Regions from separate parts of the Streptomyces sp. NBC_00683 genome, predicted to be linked through region 3. Evidence: riboswitches for the same ligand, from Rfam matches in the RefSeq annotation. Region 3 holds a riboswitch; each other region holds the start of a gene.
What was found. A riboswitch is a leader RNA that binds a small molecule or an ion and turns the genes downstream of it on or off. The one in region 3 is predicted to bind cobalamin.
Positions count from the first base shown of each region.

Region 1: linked by a shared signal. The riboswitch ahead of metE (5-methyltetrahydropteroyltriglutamate--homocysteine S-methyltransferase) and the one ahead of OG257_RS13310 (ribonucleoside-diphosphate reductase subunit alpha) in region 3 are both predicted to bind cobalamin.
Region 2: linked by a shared signal. The riboswitch ahead of OG257_RS35260 (ABC transporter substrate-binding protein) and the one ahead of OG257_RS13310 (ribonucleoside-diphosphate reductase subunit alpha) in region 3 are both predicted to bind cobalamin.
Region 4: linked by a shared signal. The riboswitch ahead of cobN (cobaltochelatase subunit CobN) and the one ahead of OG257_RS13310 (ribonucleoside-diphosphate reductase subunit alpha) in region 3 are both predicted to bind cobalamin.

Region 1 is NZ_CP109013.1:7,963,284-7,967,194, forward strand. It holds gene metE (5-methyltetrahydropteroyltriglutamate--homocysteine S-methyltransferase) at 1-1,673, opposite strand, end outside; cobalamin riboswitch at 1,835-2,051, opposite strand; gene OG257_RS34630 (DUF6194 family protein) at 2,221-2,682, opposite strand; gene OG257_RS34635 (MerR family transcriptional regulator) at 2,757-3,494, shown strand; gene OG257_RS34640 (VOC family protein) at 3,541-3,909, opposite strand.
Region 2 is NZ_CP109013.1:8,122,320-8,126,230, reverse strand. It holds gene OG257_RS35265 (FecCD family ABC transporter permease) at 1-41, opposite strand, end outside; gene OG257_RS35260 (ABC transporter substrate-binding protein) at 38-1,108, opposite strand; cobalamin riboswitch at 1,141-1,324, opposite strand; gene OG257_RS35255 (acyl-CoA dehydrogenase family protein) at 1,605-3,497, opposite strand; gene OG257_RS35250 (carbohydrate kinase family protein) at 3,541-3,911, opposite strand, start outside.
Region 3 is NZ_CP109013.1:3,045,042-3,048,952, reverse strand. It holds gene OG257_RS13315 (ribonucleotide-diphosphate reductase subunit beta) at 1-253, opposite strand, end outside; gene OG257_RS13310 (ribonucleoside-diphosphate reductase subunit alpha) at 253-2,658, opposite strand; cobalamin riboswitch at 2,796-2,923, opposite strand; gene OG257_RS13305 (GNAT family N-acetyltransferase) at 2,972-3,472, opposite strand; gene mctP (monocarboxylate uptake permease MctP) at 3,604-3,911, opposite strand, start outside.
Region 4 is NZ_CP109013.1:4,186,321-4,190,231, forward strand. It holds gene cobN (cobaltochelatase subunit CobN) at 1-1,587, opposite strand, end outside; cobalamin riboswitch at 1,623-1,770, opposite strand; gene OG257_RS18750 (cobalamin biosynthesis protein CobG) at 1,966-3,243, shown strand; gene OG257_RS18755 (precorrin-8X methylmutase) at 3,311-3,911, shown strand, end outside.

The sequences.
Region 1 (3,911 bases), 4.9 Mb from region 3:
TGCGGCCGGGAGATGTCGCCCGCCAGCACCGGCGGACGGACGTACCGGGTTCCGTAGGACTGGACCCAGCCCTGCTGGGTGGCGAGGTAGCCGGTGAGCTGCTCGGCGAAGTACTGCACCATGTCGTTGCGTTCGGGCTCGCCGTGTACGAGGACGTCGATGCCCGCCTTCTCCTGGAAGGAGAGGACGTCGCGGATCTCGCTCTCGATGAGCTTCTCGTAGGCTGCGGTGTCGATGCGGCCGGACCGCAGACCGGCGCGGGCCGTGCGCAGTTCGGTGGTCTGCGGGAAGGATCCGATGGTGGTGGTGGGCAGCAGGGGCAGGCCGAGGTGGGCGCGCTGGGCAGCTGCCCGCTCCTCGTATGGCTGGGAGCGGCGGCCGTCCGTGTCGGTGACGGCCGCGGCCCTGGCCCGTACGGCAGGGTCGCGGGTGATCGGGGAGTTCGCCCGGGAGGCGAGGTCGGCCCGGTTGGCCGCGAGTTCCGCGGCGATGGCGCCGGTGCCCTGGGAGAGGCCCTTGGCCAGGGTGACGATCTCCGTCGTCTTCTGCCGGGCGAAGGCGAGCCAGCGCAGGATCTGCGGGTCGATGTCCCGCTCGGCCGCCGCGTCCACCGGAACGTGCAGGAGGGAGCAGGAGGCGGCCACGTCGACCCGGTCGGCGAGACCGAGGAGCGTACCCAGGGTGGACAGCGACCTCTCGAGATCGTTGATCCAGATGTTGCGCCCGTTGACCACTCCGGCGATCAGCCGCTTGCCGGGGAGTCCGCCCACCGAGGCCAGCGCGTCGAGGTTCGCGGCGGCGGCGTCGGTGAAGTCGAGGGCCAGGCCCTCGACCGGAGCCTTCGCCAGCACGGGGAGGGCGTCGCCGAGCCGGTCGAAGTAGGAGCCGACGATCAGCTTGGGTCGGTCGGTGAGACCGCCGAGTTCACGGTAGGCGCGGGCAGCGGCGTTGAGTTCGGCCGGCGTGCGGTCCTGGACCAGGGCGGGCTCGTCGACCTGCACCCACTCGGCACCGGCGGCGCGGAGGTCGGCGAGCACCTCGGCGTAGACCGGCAGCAGCCGGTCCAGGAGAGTCAGCGGCCGGAAGTCCGGGGCCACCCCGGGGGCGGGCTTGGCCAGCAGGAGGTAGGTGACCGGACCGACCAGCACAGGACGGGCGGCGAGACCCAGCGCGAGGGCCTCCTTGAGCTCGGTGACCTGTTTGGTGGAGTCGGCGGTGAAGACGGTGTCCGGTCCGAGCTCCGGCACGAGGTAGTGGTAGTTGGTGTCGAACCACTTGGTCATCTCGAGCGGCGCGACATCCTGAGTGCCGCGGGCCATCGCGAAGTAGACGTCAATGGGGCATCCCCTGCTCGAGCGAAGCCGAGAGCTTGGGGAAGCGTCGGATCCGACGGCCGCACGGTGCCGCGGGGGGACAGCGCCGACCATGACGCTCGTGTCCAGGACGTGGTCGTAGTACGAGAAGTCGCCGGTCGGCACCTCGTGGACGCCGGCCCCGGCCAGTTGCCGCCACGTGGCGCGGCGCAGGTCCGCCGCGGTCCTGCGGAGGGCGTCAGCGGTGACGCGGCCCTTCCAGTAACCCTCGACGGCCTTCTTCAGCTCCCGGTCCGGGCCCTGGCGGGGGTAGCCGTACACGGTGGCGTGCGCTGCCGCTGCTGCGGACTTCGCTGTCACGGAAATCTCCTTCGCGAGATGACTCCTGAGGATCCCGGGACGGGACACGGACGCGAAGGGAGGACGAACCGGACGGATCCTGTGCACGCCACGGCGCGAGGTTCCGTCTGGTGTGTACGCCGACCCGCCCACGAGGTCACCGGGATATCCGCACGCGATAGGTCACGTACGGGCAATTGGCAGGTCTTCGGACTCGCGGGCGCATCTGCCGGGGCAGATTCCTACTGGCCGTCGCTTCCCGGACTCCAACCGAATCCAGTGCGTATGACGGAGGTCGTTCCCACTCACCGCTGCGGGGCAGTCCCGGATTCCCACCGGGTTCCCTCTTGCGACGCGCCTGCCTGGCGGACAGGGCGAACCAGCTGCACGGGCAAGGTTAGAGGGCGGGCCGCCTCTCGGCCGGCATTGTTCACTTTCCGGAACGTGACGTGAGCCACGGGACCCGCTCGGCGAGCCGTCGCCCTGGGCACCGCACGAGGATCCGGGCCCGGCCCGGGACGGCTGACGGCAGGTTCGCCCGGCCGTCAGCCGTCCGGCCGGGTCCTCGCTACCCGGTGCGTCGCTCGTGGCGTGAACGTGCGAGTCGATAGGCGGTGTGGAGCAGCTCACGGGTTGCCGTGCCGGTCCGTGGGCCCGGGTTCACCACCGCGAGCCAGCCGACGGAGCCGTATACGGGGTGTGCGATCACGGTATCGGTGACGCCGGGGTCGTCGTCGACGGCTGGTTCGCGCGGCGCGTGGCCGGTCCGGGCGACGAAGGATTCCTTCCCCGCCGCGATGTTGACGCGGAACGTGTCCGGGCGGTCCAGGCGCGAACTCTCGTCGCCCGGACAGTTCTTCGTCACGATCGTCGCGAACGGCTGGGCCGCTCCCGGTACGACGCCGTCAGGAGAGTAGTAGAAGAACGTGTCCCCCCAGCTGATCTCCGGTGAGCCGTCGCCGGGGCCCGGACTGACGGCCAGGACCCCGTCGAGGTCTCCCAGGAAGCCGATGATCTCGTCGATGTTCATGTCCTCAAGCGTTTCATTAAAGTGCTTGTGGAGACTTCGAGCCGAAAGGCGGGCGAAAGTTAGGAGCACTGCGGGTGGAAACTCTCAAATCACCGGTGATGCGGACCGTCGATGTGGCCCGACGTGCCGGATGCTCCGTTCAGCAGGTGCGCAATCTCGAGCGCGACGGCGTCCTGCCGCCGACGACGCGCACCACCACGGGTTACCGGATCTACGAAGAGGTCCACCTGCATTCCGCGCTGGCCTACCGGGCCCTCGCCGTCGGCACAGGCCCGGTCGAGGCCAAGCGAATCGTTCGCGCCCTGCACCGGTGCCCGGTCTCGGAGGTACTCGCACTCCTCGACGCCGCACATGCCCGACTCGACCGGGAGCGGGCGCGACTCAGGCTCGCCAGGGAGGCCGCGGAAGCGATCTCTGCCGAGCCCATCGAAGACGCACGCCCTTCGGACTCCATGAGTGTCTCCGAACTCGCCGCCGCGCTCGGGGTGCGCCCGTCGGCATTGCGGCACTGGGACGCCAAGGGGCTCGTCGTCCCGGACCGGGTTCCCCCGCGAGGAACCCGACGGTACTCGCCGGCCCAGGCCCGGGACGCCCGGATCGTCCACCAGCTCCGCAGCGCCGGATACCGCATCGAGCCGCTCCGGTCCCTGATGCCGGGCCTGAGGCACGGGAACCGGTCGGAAGACGTCCGAGCCGCGCTGGCCGCCCGGGACGCGAGCATCACGCTTCGCTCCCGTGCCCTCCTCGACGCTGCCGCCGCACTCGGCGCCGTCCTCGCTGCCGCACCCCGGACATCCGGTCCCGCCCTCTGAACCACGGGGCGGCGCACGGCAGGGACGGCAGTTCGTTCTTCCGGCGTCAGGCTCTGGTCAGGCAGAAGGGATGCCCGGCCGGGTCGGTGAAGACCCGCCACCTGTCCCCGCCCGGTTGGTGCTCCGGCTTGGCCGCGCCCAACTCCAGCAGCAGGGCCTCCGCCTCGTCGAGGTCCTCGACCTTGAAGTCGAGGTGGCTCTGTTGCGGCACGGCTTGCCCTGGCCAGCGCGGAGCCCGGTAGCCATCGACCCGCTGGAAGCCGATGACGAGTCCGTCCGGGCCGGTGACGCCTGCGAAGTCGGGGCCGGATTTGGGGTGGAGCTCGAATCCGGTGGCCTCCCGGTAGAACGCGGCCATCGTCTCGGGATCGGCGCAGTCGAGTGTGATCGCCGTCAGCTTCATCTGCGGGGGCATGG
Region 2 (3,911 bases), 5.1 Mb from region 3:
TCCGGTGCGCGTACGCCGGCGGCCTGTCGGGTGTCGGTCACCCCGCGAGCCCGAAGCCGCGCAGCCCTGCGGCCACGAGCTCCACGCCTTCGACGGTACGGATGGAGGGATTCATGGCCTGGCCGCTGAGGAGGACGTAGCGCTTGTGCCGGACTGCGTCCATGTTCCTCGTGGCGGGATTGGACTCCAGGAACTGGATCTTCTTCTCGGCGCTCTCGGCGGTCTGCGACTTGCGGGTCAGGTCACCGATGACCAGGACGTCGGGGTTGCGGTCCGCGACGGTCTCCCAGTTGATCTGGGGCCACTCCTCGTGGGTGTCGTCGAAGACGTTCTTCGCGCCGAGTTCCTCGGTGATGATGCCGGGCGCCCCGCAGCAGCCCGCGAGGTAGGGCGACTCGGCGTTGGCGAACCAGTAGAGCAGGGTGGCGTCCGACGCCTCGATGCCCGCGGTCGCCCTGCTGATGCGTGCCCGGAGTTGGGCGACGAGTTCGTCACCGCGTTCCTGGACGCCGAACACCTCGGCCAGATCGTGCACTTCGGTGTAGACGCTCTCCATGGTCAGCGGCTTCGTACGCGAACCGTCCCCGCCTGTGCTGTTGTCCTTGGCCGTGCAGTCGGCCGGCGAGACGTAGGTGGGGACGCCGAGGTCCTCGAACTGCTCGCGGGGCGCGACACCGCCCTTGCCGAGCGTCGATTCGAACGAGGCGCTGATGAAGTCGGGTTCCTTGTCGAGGACCTTCTCCGAGGAAGGCCGGTTCTCGGCGATGCGGGGGACGCTCGCACTGGCCTTCTCCAGGCCCTTCATCACCGGGTCGGTCCAGGTGGAGGTGCCCGCCAGCCGGTCGGCGAGGCCGAGCGAGAGCAGGATCTCCGTCGACCCCTGGTCCAGGGAGACCGCGTGGTGCGGGGCCGCTCCGACGGTGACGGTGCGTCCGCAGTTCTTCAGCGTCACGGGGTAGCCGGCGGCACTGCTGCCGTCCTGCGACGTCTTCTCGGACGAACCGCCACCGCAGGCGGTGAGCAAAACAAGTCCCGCCGTGAGCAGGGCGGTTCGGCGTACGGTACTGGCTATGGGCGGCACTGGGTCCCTCTGCGTCCTGGGGCTCATGCGCGGAGCCCGGTACGAAGCACCGCTCCCGGTACGGGAAACGGGTGCCAGCAGGTTTTCGGACTCGGGTTCATCCGGACGGGACGCCTTCCCGGACCCCGAGGGTGTCCAGTGGCCGTGGCCCCGCCCGTCCCCCTCACCGCTGCGCGTCAGCTCCGGTTTCGCACCGGATTCCCTGACTCCACGTGGAGTGTGACTGGCTTCTGCAAGCTATCACGCAGCTGGACGGAGGCCTCGGGGGCCGCGGCCGGCACGGTGGGTGGGGTGTCCCCCCGCACCGGCCCCTTCCTCGGCCAGGACCTGCGCTCGGGGTCAGGACCAGCGCCGAACCGATTCTCCGCCTCTCACCTGCGACGTCCGCGTCGCCGGGCGAGTACGGATGCCGTGCCCCAGTACGCGAGCAGTACGACCCGCAGGCCGAGGATCTCTGCGGCCTCGCGCACACGCCGCCGGGCCCCGGCCGCACCAAGTGGTGTCCGGACGGGCCGTCGGTCGCTCACCGTGCGGCCGGCGGCGAAGGCTCGGCCTGGCCCCGGCTCCAGGAGCCGTCCGGGTCGTCGTACGCGTCGGCGTAGTCCGGTCCTGCGATCGGCCAGTCGGCGAGCAGCTCTTCCGGCAGCGCGAAGGACTCGACCAGTTCGGGTGCGTGTGCGGCGACCGCCGCGATCAGTTCCTCGGTGGCCTCGGGCAGTTCTTCGACCTGCTGGGTGGTCAGGTGACCTGCCGCCAGCAGGTCCCCGCTGTTGCGTGCCACCCATTGGAGGGCGAACAGCCGCTGCAGCTCGGCCAGCCGCTCCCGGGCGTCCCCCTCGGGGAGCGTGGCCAGGGCCTCGGTGTACCCCTCGGCCGCGTGTCGGTACGCGTGGGCCTCGACCCCGCGCAGTGCGGCGCCGGAGGCCGCGTTCCACCGCGCGAGCGCGTCATCGTTCGGTGCCCCGAGCGCGCGTTTCCTGGCCCGGGTGAACCAGATCTCCTCCACCGCGTCGAGAAGCCTGCCGAGGAACCGGGGGTCGGCCAGCTCACCGGGGGTCCTGTCGGGCGGGGTGTTGCCGGTCCCGTCCGCCGGGTCCTGCGAGGGGTCACCGGGTGCCGGTCCGGCGGCGAAGAACATGTCCGCCGCCGCCTTCGCGTGGATGGCGAGGTTGTCGCCCTCCGCCGTGATGGCGCCTTCGACCCCGGTGACCAGCTCCGTCATGCCGTTGTTCTCCAACAACGCCTGCGCACCGCAGCGTTCGCGGCACTCGACGATGACCGCGCGGGCCTGCCAGGTGATCCACCCCTTGGCGACGGCCACCAGGCGTTCCGCCTCCGCCCCGTCCTCACCGGTGCGGCGCTCCCACCGGTCGAGGGCCCGGCGGTGCAGCAGACTCATGGCGAAGACCGTGGCCATGGCCGAGGCGAGCGGCCCGTGGTGGGTCCGGTGGGCGTTCACCGGAATCTGCCCGGCGCCCCGGCCGCCGGAGACCATGCGGTGGCCGCCGTAGCGGACGGCGACCGCGAGCGTGGCGCGGGCGGATCCGGCAGCGCAGGCGCTCATGGAGATCCTCCCCGGGGTCACACGGCCGATGGATGTCAGGAAGCGGCGCCGCCGGTCGGCGGGGGTGCTGCTGAACCCGCTGTCCCCGCCCAGCACCCTCCCTTCTCCCAGCAGGGCGCCCCGCCCGACGAACAGCCGGTCGAACGAGGTCAGGCAGTGGTCCACGGGGCTGCCCATCCGGGCCGGCAGGCGCCGGACCCGTACCCCTGGAAGAGCCTGTACGTCGTCGGTGAGCGGTACCAGGAAGAGGTGGACTCCGTGGTCCGTGCCGTCGGCGAGCAGGCGTGCGGCGACGAGGCCGGTCTTCGGCCCGCCCGCCGGGCTGGTGTTGGGCATGAACTTCTGCGCCCCCGCGTTCGGGGTGTGCAGGACGAACCCGTCCCGCTCACGGTCGTACGTCGCGGTGGTCTCCAGGGACGCCGCGTCGTTGCCGTGCGCCACCTCCGTACAGAGGAAGGTGCCGATGCGCCGCATCCCCAGGAAGTCGGACAGGTCGCGGTCCGTGCCGGCGTCGTGGTCGAGAAGGCTGCCGAGGAAGAGGCTGTAGTGGATGCCCGCAACGGTGGTGAGCGCGGGGTCCACCGGGCCCAGCCATTCGTGCAGGGCGGCCAGCGCGCGCGGGTCGGCGGCGAGGCGGGCTCCGCTGTCGAGGGACCGGTTGAGGATCCGCAGCCGGTCGTAGGCGAGGGACAGCCGCTCTTCGGGGGTACCGCCCGCGGGGCGGCGGAACGGTTCTGTACTGATCAGCCGCCGCCAGAAGCCGTGCTCCCGGCGGAAGTCCGCGCCGAGGAGGACGCCGGTCAGCAGATCGGCCGTGGACGGTTGGACGGTGTCGGTAAGGGTCACGGTCATGAAGGACTAAACGACCGGGGCGTGCGGGAGGACACCGGCGTTGTCAGGCCTTGGGGACAGGTGCCCGGGTCAGTCCCGCCGCCAGCTCCTCCGCGTCGGGCGGAAGGGCACCGGCCCGCGCAACGGTCACGGCGGCCGATGCCGCCCCGTGGCGCAGCACGTCGCCCAGCGTCCCGGTGTCCAGTGAACGCAGCCGTGCGCGGCCGCCCTCCCCGAGCAGTCCGTGCGCTGCCAGGGCGTGCAGCGTGCCGGACATGAACGCGTCGCCCGCTCCCACGGTGTCGACGACGGGGACGGGCACCGCGGCGACGCTCGACGTCGCACCGGGAAGGAACGCCGACGCCCCTTCGGCGCCCCGCGTGACGAGGACGACGGCCGGGCCGGAGCGCAGCCACCGCTCGGCGGCCTTCTCCG
Region 3 (3,911 bases):
GCGTCAGCACCAGGTTGTTGGAGACGATCGAGTCACCGGTCGCGAAGAACGCGACGAGCCGGCCGATCATGTGCTGCTCGCCGGGGGAGAGCTTGGCCAGGTCGGAGACGTCGGAGTGGAGGTCGACCTCCTCCACCGTCCAGGTGTTCTTGATCGCGTCCCGGTAGCGCTCGTAGAAGTCCGGGTAGCGCATGGGGCGCAGCGTCAGCTCGAAGCCCGGGTCGAGCAGGTTCTTGGTGGTGTCGGAACTCATTACTGGCAGGCCTCGCAGGACTCGGGGTTTTCGAGCGAGCAGGCGATGGCGTCCGCGTCGGGCGCCGAAGCCTGCTGTACGGGAATGGGCGCGGCGGCAGCGGCCGTCCCGGATGCCGCACGGGCGATCCGGGTCGCCGGACGCGAGCGCAGGTAGTACGTCGTCTTCAGCCCCTGCTTCCAGGCGTACGCGTACATCGAGGAGAGCTTGCCGATCGTCGGCGTCTCCAGGAACAGGTTCAGCGACTGGCTCTGGTCGAGGAACGGCGTACGGGCCGCCGCCATGTCGATCAGACCGCGCTGCGGGATCTCCCACGCCGTGCGGTACAGCGCACGCACGTCCTCGGGGATCCAGGCGAAGCCCTGCACCGAGCCGCTCGCCTCGCGCAGCGCCTCCCGGGTCCGCGCGTCCCACACGCCGAGCTTCTTCAGCTCGTCCACCAGGTACGCGTTGACCTGGAGGAACTCACCGCTGAGCGTCTCGCGCTTGAAGAGGTTGGAGACCTGCGGCTCGATGCACTCGTACACACCGGCGATCGAGGCGATCGTCGCCGTCGGCGCGATGGCCAGCAGCAGCGAGTTGCGCATCCCGGTCTTCGCGACCCGGGCACGCAGCGCGTCCCAGCGCTCCGGCCAGTTCAGCTCGGTGTCGTAGTGGTCGGGGTGCAGCACACCGCGGGCCGCGCGCGTCTCGGACCAGGCGGGCAGCGGGCCCGAACGCTCCGCGAGGTCGCACGACGCCTCGTACGCGGCCAGCATGATCCGCTCGGAGATCCTCGTGGAGAGCGCGCGGGCCTCGGGCGAGTCGAAGGGCAGCCGCAGCTGGAAGAAGACGTCCTGCAGGCCCATCGCGCCCAGGCCCACCGGGCGCCAGCGGGCGTTGGACCGGCCGGCCTGCTCGGTCGGGTAGAAGTTGATGTCCACCACGCGGTCGAGGAAGGTCACGGCGGTGCGGACCGTGGCGTCCAGCCGCTCCCAGTCCATCTCCCCGCCGACGACGAACGCGCCGAGGTTGACCGAACCCAGGTTGCAGACGGCCGTCTCGCCGTCGTCGGTGACCTCGAGGATCTCCGTGCACAGGTTCGACGAGTGCACGACCCTGCCCGGCTCAGCGGTCTGGTTCGCGGTCCGGTTGGAGGCGTCCTTGAACGTCATCCAGCCCTGACCGGTCTGGGCGAGCGTCCGCATCATCCGGCCGTACAGCTCACGGGCGGGCATCGTCCTGCGGGCCAGGCCCTTGGCCTCCGCCGCACGGTATGCGGCATCGAACTCGTCGCCCCACAGGTCGACCAGCTCGGGGGTGTCGGCCGGGGAGAACAGCGACCACTCGGTGTCCGCGTCGACGCGCCGCATGAACTCGTCGGGGATCCAGTGCGCCAGATTCAGGTTGTGCGTGCGTCGCTGGTCCTCGCCCGTGTTGTCGCGCAGTTCCAGGAACTCCTCGATGTCCGCGTGCCAGGTCTCCAGGTAGACGGCGGCGGCACCCTTGCGGCGGCCCCCCTGGTTGACCGCGGCGACCGAGGCGTCGAGCGTCTTCAGGAACGGCACGATGCCGTTGGAGTGCCCGTTGGTGCCACGGATCAGCGAACCCCGGGCGCGGATGCGGGAGTACGAGAGGCCGATGCCCCCCGCGTGCTTGGACAGCCGCGCCACCTGGTGGTAGCGGTCGTAGATCGAGTCGAGCTCGTCCAGCGGGGAGTCCAGCAGATAGCAGGAGGACATCTGCGGGTGCCGGGTGCCGGAGTTGAACAGGGTGGGCGAGGAAGGGAGGTAGTCGAGCCGGCTCATCAGCCCGTACAGCGAGGCGACTTCGTCCAGGGCGCGCTCGGAGGTGTCCTCGGCGAGGCCGGCGGCCACCCGGAGCATGAAGTGCTGAGGGGTCTCGATGACCTGGCGGGTGAGCGGATGGCGCAGCAGGTAGCGGCTGAACAGCGTCCGCAGCCCGAAGTAGCCGAAGCGGTCGTCGGCCCCGTCGGCGACAGCCTGCCCGGCCAGCGCGTCGAGGGCGTCCGCGTGCAGCGTGACGAACTCGGCCGTACGGTCCGCGATCAGGCCCTCGCGGTGGCCGACGGCGACCGAGGCGGAGAAGGAGACGGCGCCCTGGCCGGCGGCCTCGTCGGCGATGGTGCGGGTGAGGAGCCGTGCGGCGAGCCGGGAGTAGGCGGGGTCCTCGGAGATCAGACCCGCGGCGGCCTCGGTGGCCAGCGAGCGCAGCTCGGCCTCGTCCGACCGGGCGTTGCGGCCGCGCAGCGCGGCGGCGGCGACCCGTCCGGGGTCGGTGTCGGGCAGATCGACGGTGAGGTCGGTCAGGGTCCGCAGCAGTGCGGTCCCGGGCCCGTCGGGCGTGGCGTGCGTGGACTCGGCTGAATCGACCGCTGAAACCGGATCGGCTGGCGCGATGGTCACTGGGACTATCCCTCGCTCGGCTCGGGGCCGGCGGGAGCGGGGGCAGCCGGGCAGGGCGATGCCCGGGTCGGGGCAGCACTGCTCACGGCGTCCACCGGCCCTCCGCGAGGCCCGGACGTCTGGCGTCCGGTTCGGTCGAGCCGGACGCGCTGTCGGCAGGTCTTCGGACTCCCGGGTGCGCAGAAGCACACCGATCACACCGTTGCGGGACAGTTCCGGATTCGCACCGGATTCCCCTGCGGAGACAGCGAGCACGAGCATACATGTGGGGGCCGCCGGACAGTGCAGCCCCCACATGTTGTGTCGCGCTCGATCAGAGGTCCAGACGGAATGTCAGGAGCGAGATGTGCTCGACGGGCTTCCAGTCCCGGTCCGGAGTCCGTACGAAGCCCAGGCGCCGGTAGATCCGATGGGCGCCGAGCATGGCCTGCTGCGTCGACAGGACGAGACCGGAGACGCCCTCCGTGGCCCGTGCCCGGTCGATACAGGCCCGCACGAGCGCCTCGCCCGCCCCGCGCCCACGGGCTTCGCGGGAGACGGCCAGCATCCGGAATTCGGCCTCGTCCGCCCGGGCGATGTCCGCCCACGGGCTGCCGGGTGCCGCGTAGGTCACGCCGCCGAGCAGCGTGCCGTCACCGCCCACCGCGACCAGCACCTCCGCCTCGGCGGCCCGGCGCCCGACCGCGCGCAGCTCGGCCAGATAGGGGTCGTCGGCGCCGAAGTCCAGCAACTCGTCCGCGAGATACGCCTCGGCGGTGATGCCGGCCAGTGCCTCGTGCTCCTGGGGGCCGACGGGCCTGATCGAGATGTCCATGGGCGGGAGTCTGCCGCAGGCGGAGGCGAGGGTCGAACTCCTTTGCGGCGGGACGGGAACGGAGCGGGCCGCCGCGCCCCCGTGGGGGACGTGGCGGCCCGCTGCGGAACCAGGCTCTCGCCGGGACGGGGTCAGTGACCGCCGCCCGGGGCGCCCACGGTGGCCGGCGGGAGTTCCACCTTGACACCCGGGTCGCCCGCGTCCGCCGTGTAGTCGGACGGGGAGGTCTCGTCGATCCCGGCCGGTGCCTTCAGCGCGTTCAGGACGAAGGTCAGCACGATCACCACGACGACGTTCAGCACGAACGCGGTCAGACCGATGTAGCCGATCTCCCCGATGCCGGGGATCTCCTTCGAGGACCCGCCGAAGTGCTTCTGGGTCGGGCTGGCGACGCCGTACGCGGCGACCGTGCCGTAGATCATGCCGACCGCCCAGCCCG
Region 4 (3,911 bases), 1.1 Mb from region 3:
CTCCAGGTTGCCGTGCTTGCCGAGGTGGATCATCGCGTCGGCGCCGAAACCGTTGTCGTCCGCGGACGCGGCGATCCAGCGGTAGGCGGCCAAGTAGTGGTGCGAGGGCGGCAGATCGGGGTCGTGGTAGATCGCGATCGGGTTCTCACCGAAACCGCGCGGCGGCTGGATGAGGATCAGCAGGTTGCCGCGGCGCAGGGCGGCGAGCACGATGTCGCCCTCGGGGTTACGGGACCGGTCGAGGAACATCTCGCCCGGGGCCGGGCCCCAGTGCCGCTCGACGGCTTCGCGGAGTTCGGCGGGCAGCGTGGCGAACCAGCGGCGGTAGTCGGCGGCGGGGATCCGGACCGGGTTGCGGGCCAGCTGCTCCTCGGTGAGCCACTCCTGGTCGTGGCCGCCGGCCTCGATCAGCGCGTAGATCAGCTCGTCGCCGTCGCCGGAGACCAGGCCCGGGATGTCCTCCTCGGGCCCGAAGTCGTAGCCCTCGGCCCGGAGCCTGCGCAACAGGGCGACGGCGCTGGCGGGGGTGTCGAGGCCGACCGCGTTGCCGATGCGGGAGTGCTTGGTCGGGTACGCGGACAGGACGAGGGCGATCCGCTTCTCGGCGGCCGGGATGTGGCGGAGCCGGGCGTGCCGTACGGCGATTCCGGCGACGCGTGCCGCACGCTCGGCGTCGGCGACGTACGCGGGCAGGCCGTCCTCGTCGATCTCCTTGAAGGAGAACGGCACCGTGATCAGGCGCCCGTCGAACTCCGGCACCGCGATCTGGGTGGCGGCGTCCAGCGGGGAGACGCCCTCGTCGTTCTCCTCCCAGGCCGCACGGGGGCTGGTGAGGCAGAGCGCCTGGAGCACCGGTACGTCGAGGCCGGTGAGGGCGCCCGCGTCCCAGGACTCGTCGTCGCCGCCCGCGGACGCGGTGGCCGGCTTGGTGCCGCCCGCTGCGAGGACGGTCGTCACGATGGCGTCGGCGGCCCGGAGTTCGTCGATGAGTTCGGGCTCGGGCGTACGGAGCGAGGCGACGTACAGCGGGAGGGCGCGGGCTCCCGCGTCCTCCACCGCGGCGCAGAGCGCTTCGATGAACGCCGTGTTCCCGCTCATGTGGTGGGCGCGGTAGTAGAGCACCGCGATGGTGGGCCCGGTGACGCCCTCACGGGCCGTCCGCTCCAGCGGGCCCCAGGCGGGGGCGGGGGCGGGCGGCTCGAAACCGTGGCCGGTGAGCAGCACCGTGTCGGACAGGAAGCGGGCCAGCTGCTCCAGGTTGGCGGGGCCGCCGTGCGCGAGGTAGGCGTGCGCCTCGGCGGCGATGCCGATGGGGACGGTGGACGCGGCCATCAGCTGGGCGTCGGGGGCCTGTTCACCGGTCAGCACGACGACGGGGCGGCCGGTCGCCAGCACCTGGTCGAGGCCGTCCTGCCAGGCCCGTACGCCGCCGAGGAGGCGTACGACGACGAGGTCCGTGCCGTCCAGCAGCTCCGGGAGTTCCTCGAGGGAGAGCCGGGAGGGGTTGGCGTAGCGGTAGTTGACCGGGCCCGCGGACGCGCGGGCGCTGAGCAGGTCGGTGTCGGACGTCGACAGGAGCAGGATCATGCGGCGTCAGCCCTTCCTCGGGGTGTCCACGCCCCGGGCGGTGTCGGACGGCAGGAGTTCCTGACTCGCCCGGTCGTGGACCGGGCTCACAGTGGCGGGACCGCGCCGGAATCTCACCGGGCTTCCTCCCATGTCGCCGTCTGGCGATGGCGGGCCGAACGGACCGCCGCTAGGCATAGTAGGCGGCCAGGGGCCCGGCGTGAGGAGATGCCCCTGGACGGGACTTGTCCCGGCCGCCCGACGGCCGGTTCCCGCCCTGCGGCGGACGCGGCCGGGGACAGCAGCCCGGACCCTGGACCGCTCGCGGTTCCGGCTCCGGCCCGATGGGTGTCCTGCAGGTCACAGTCACCGTAGGACTGTGCTGCGGTCACGGTCGGTATGCTCGCCGCCATGCCCCCATCCGCCGTCCCGCCCCGGTCTCCGGGCGGTGATGCCTGCCCCGGAACACTGCGTCTGCACCGGGCGGACGACGGTGCGCTGGCACGGGTCCGGCTGCCCGGCGGAGTGCTGACCGTTGCACGGGCGAACGCCCTCGGGGAGGCCGCGGCCCGCCTGGGAGACGGTGAGTTGCATCTCACCTCGCGCGGCAATGTGCAGCTGCGCGGGCTCGCCCCTGACTGCGGTGCGGAGTTGGCCGGACTGCTGGGCAGGGCCGGGCTGCTGCCCTCCGAACGCCACGAGCGGATACGCAACGTCGTCGCTTCCCCCCTCGCCGGGCTCGACGGCCTCGGAGCCGCGGAAGTCGGACCGTGGCTGTCCGCACTGGACCGTCTGCTGTGCGGGAGCGACCGTGCGACCGCGCTCTCCGGCCGCTTCCTGTTCGCACTCGACGACGGCCGCGGTGACGTCGACGCCCTCGGCGCCGACCTCACCCTGCTGGCCCGTGCCGACGGCGACGCGATGCTGCGCATCGGGGACACCGACGCCGTCCTGCGCGTCCCGGCCGCCGAAGCGCCCCGCGCCGCGCTCCTGGCCGCCGAAGCGTTTCTGGACGCCGCCCCGGACACCGGTGCCTGGCGGGTGAAGGACCTGCCGGGCGGCTCCGCCGCACTGGCCGACGACGTCGTACGGCGGTTGCGGCAGACCGGTACCGCCGTGTCTGAGGACCGCCACCCCCGTCCTCACGCATCCGTCCCGCCTGTCCTCGGCCGCGTACACGGCGGCCGCCGCGATGTCGCGCTGTCCGTCGGCGTACCGCTGGGGCGCCTGGACCCGAATCAGTGGCGGCTCCTGGCCGGCGCCGGCGAACTGCGGCTCACCCCGTGGCGCGGGGTCGTCGTCACCGGCGTCTCACCGGATCACGCGGACGAACTGCTCGCCGCCCTCTCGGAGGCCGGTCTGATCACCGGGCCCGGCTCGCCGTGGGCCGGTGTCGGGGCGTGCATCGGACGGCCCGGCTGCGCGAAGTCCCTGGCCGACGTGCGGGCCGAAGCGGGGGCCGCCGTCGGACCCGTGGGAAGGCTGCCTGTGTACTGGTCCGGGTGCGAACGCCGGTGCGGCCATCCGCACGGGGAGTGGATCGACGTGGTCGCCACCCCGGACGGACACCGGATCTCCCATGTGACGGGGGACCGGTCGGACGCCACGGCGACGGTCCGGGACAACCCTGCCGCGCTGGCCGCCGCGGTGGCGGCGGCGCGAGGCTCTCGCACCTGACCGTGCATCACCTGTTCACCTGTGTCTGGCCGCCGGCCACAAACCCGATGAAGAAAGCGACAGCACTGTGCATCAGTACGAGAAGGACGGACCGGCGATCTACCGCCAGTCCTTCGCCACCATCCGCGCGGAGGCGGATCTGGCAGGGCTGCCCGCCGATGTGAGCCAGGTCGCCGTCCGCATGATCCATGCCTGCGGCATGGTCGACCTCGTACGCGACCTCGCCTTCTCGCCGGACGCCGTGGCCGACGCCCGCGCGGCGCTGCGGTCCGGTGCGCCCATCCTGTGCGACGTGGCCATGGTCGCCAGCGGGGTCACCCGCAAGCGGCTGCCGGCGGACAACGACGTGGTGTGCACCCTGTCCGACCCGGCCGTTCCGGGACTGGCCGCGAAGCTCGGCACCACCCGCAGCGCCGCCGCGCTGGAACTGTGGCGCGACCGCATGGGAGGGGCTGTCGTCGCCGTCGGCAACGCGCCCACCGCCCTCTTCCGGCTCCTGGAGATGATCGAGGAGGGCGCCCCGCGCCCCGCAGCCGTCATCGGGGTCCCGGTCGGCTTCATCGGCGCCGCCGAGTCCAAGGACGCGCTGGCCGCCCACCCGTCCCGCCTCGAGCACCTGATCGTGCGCGGCCGGCGCGGCGGCAGCGCCATGGCGGCGGCGGCCATCA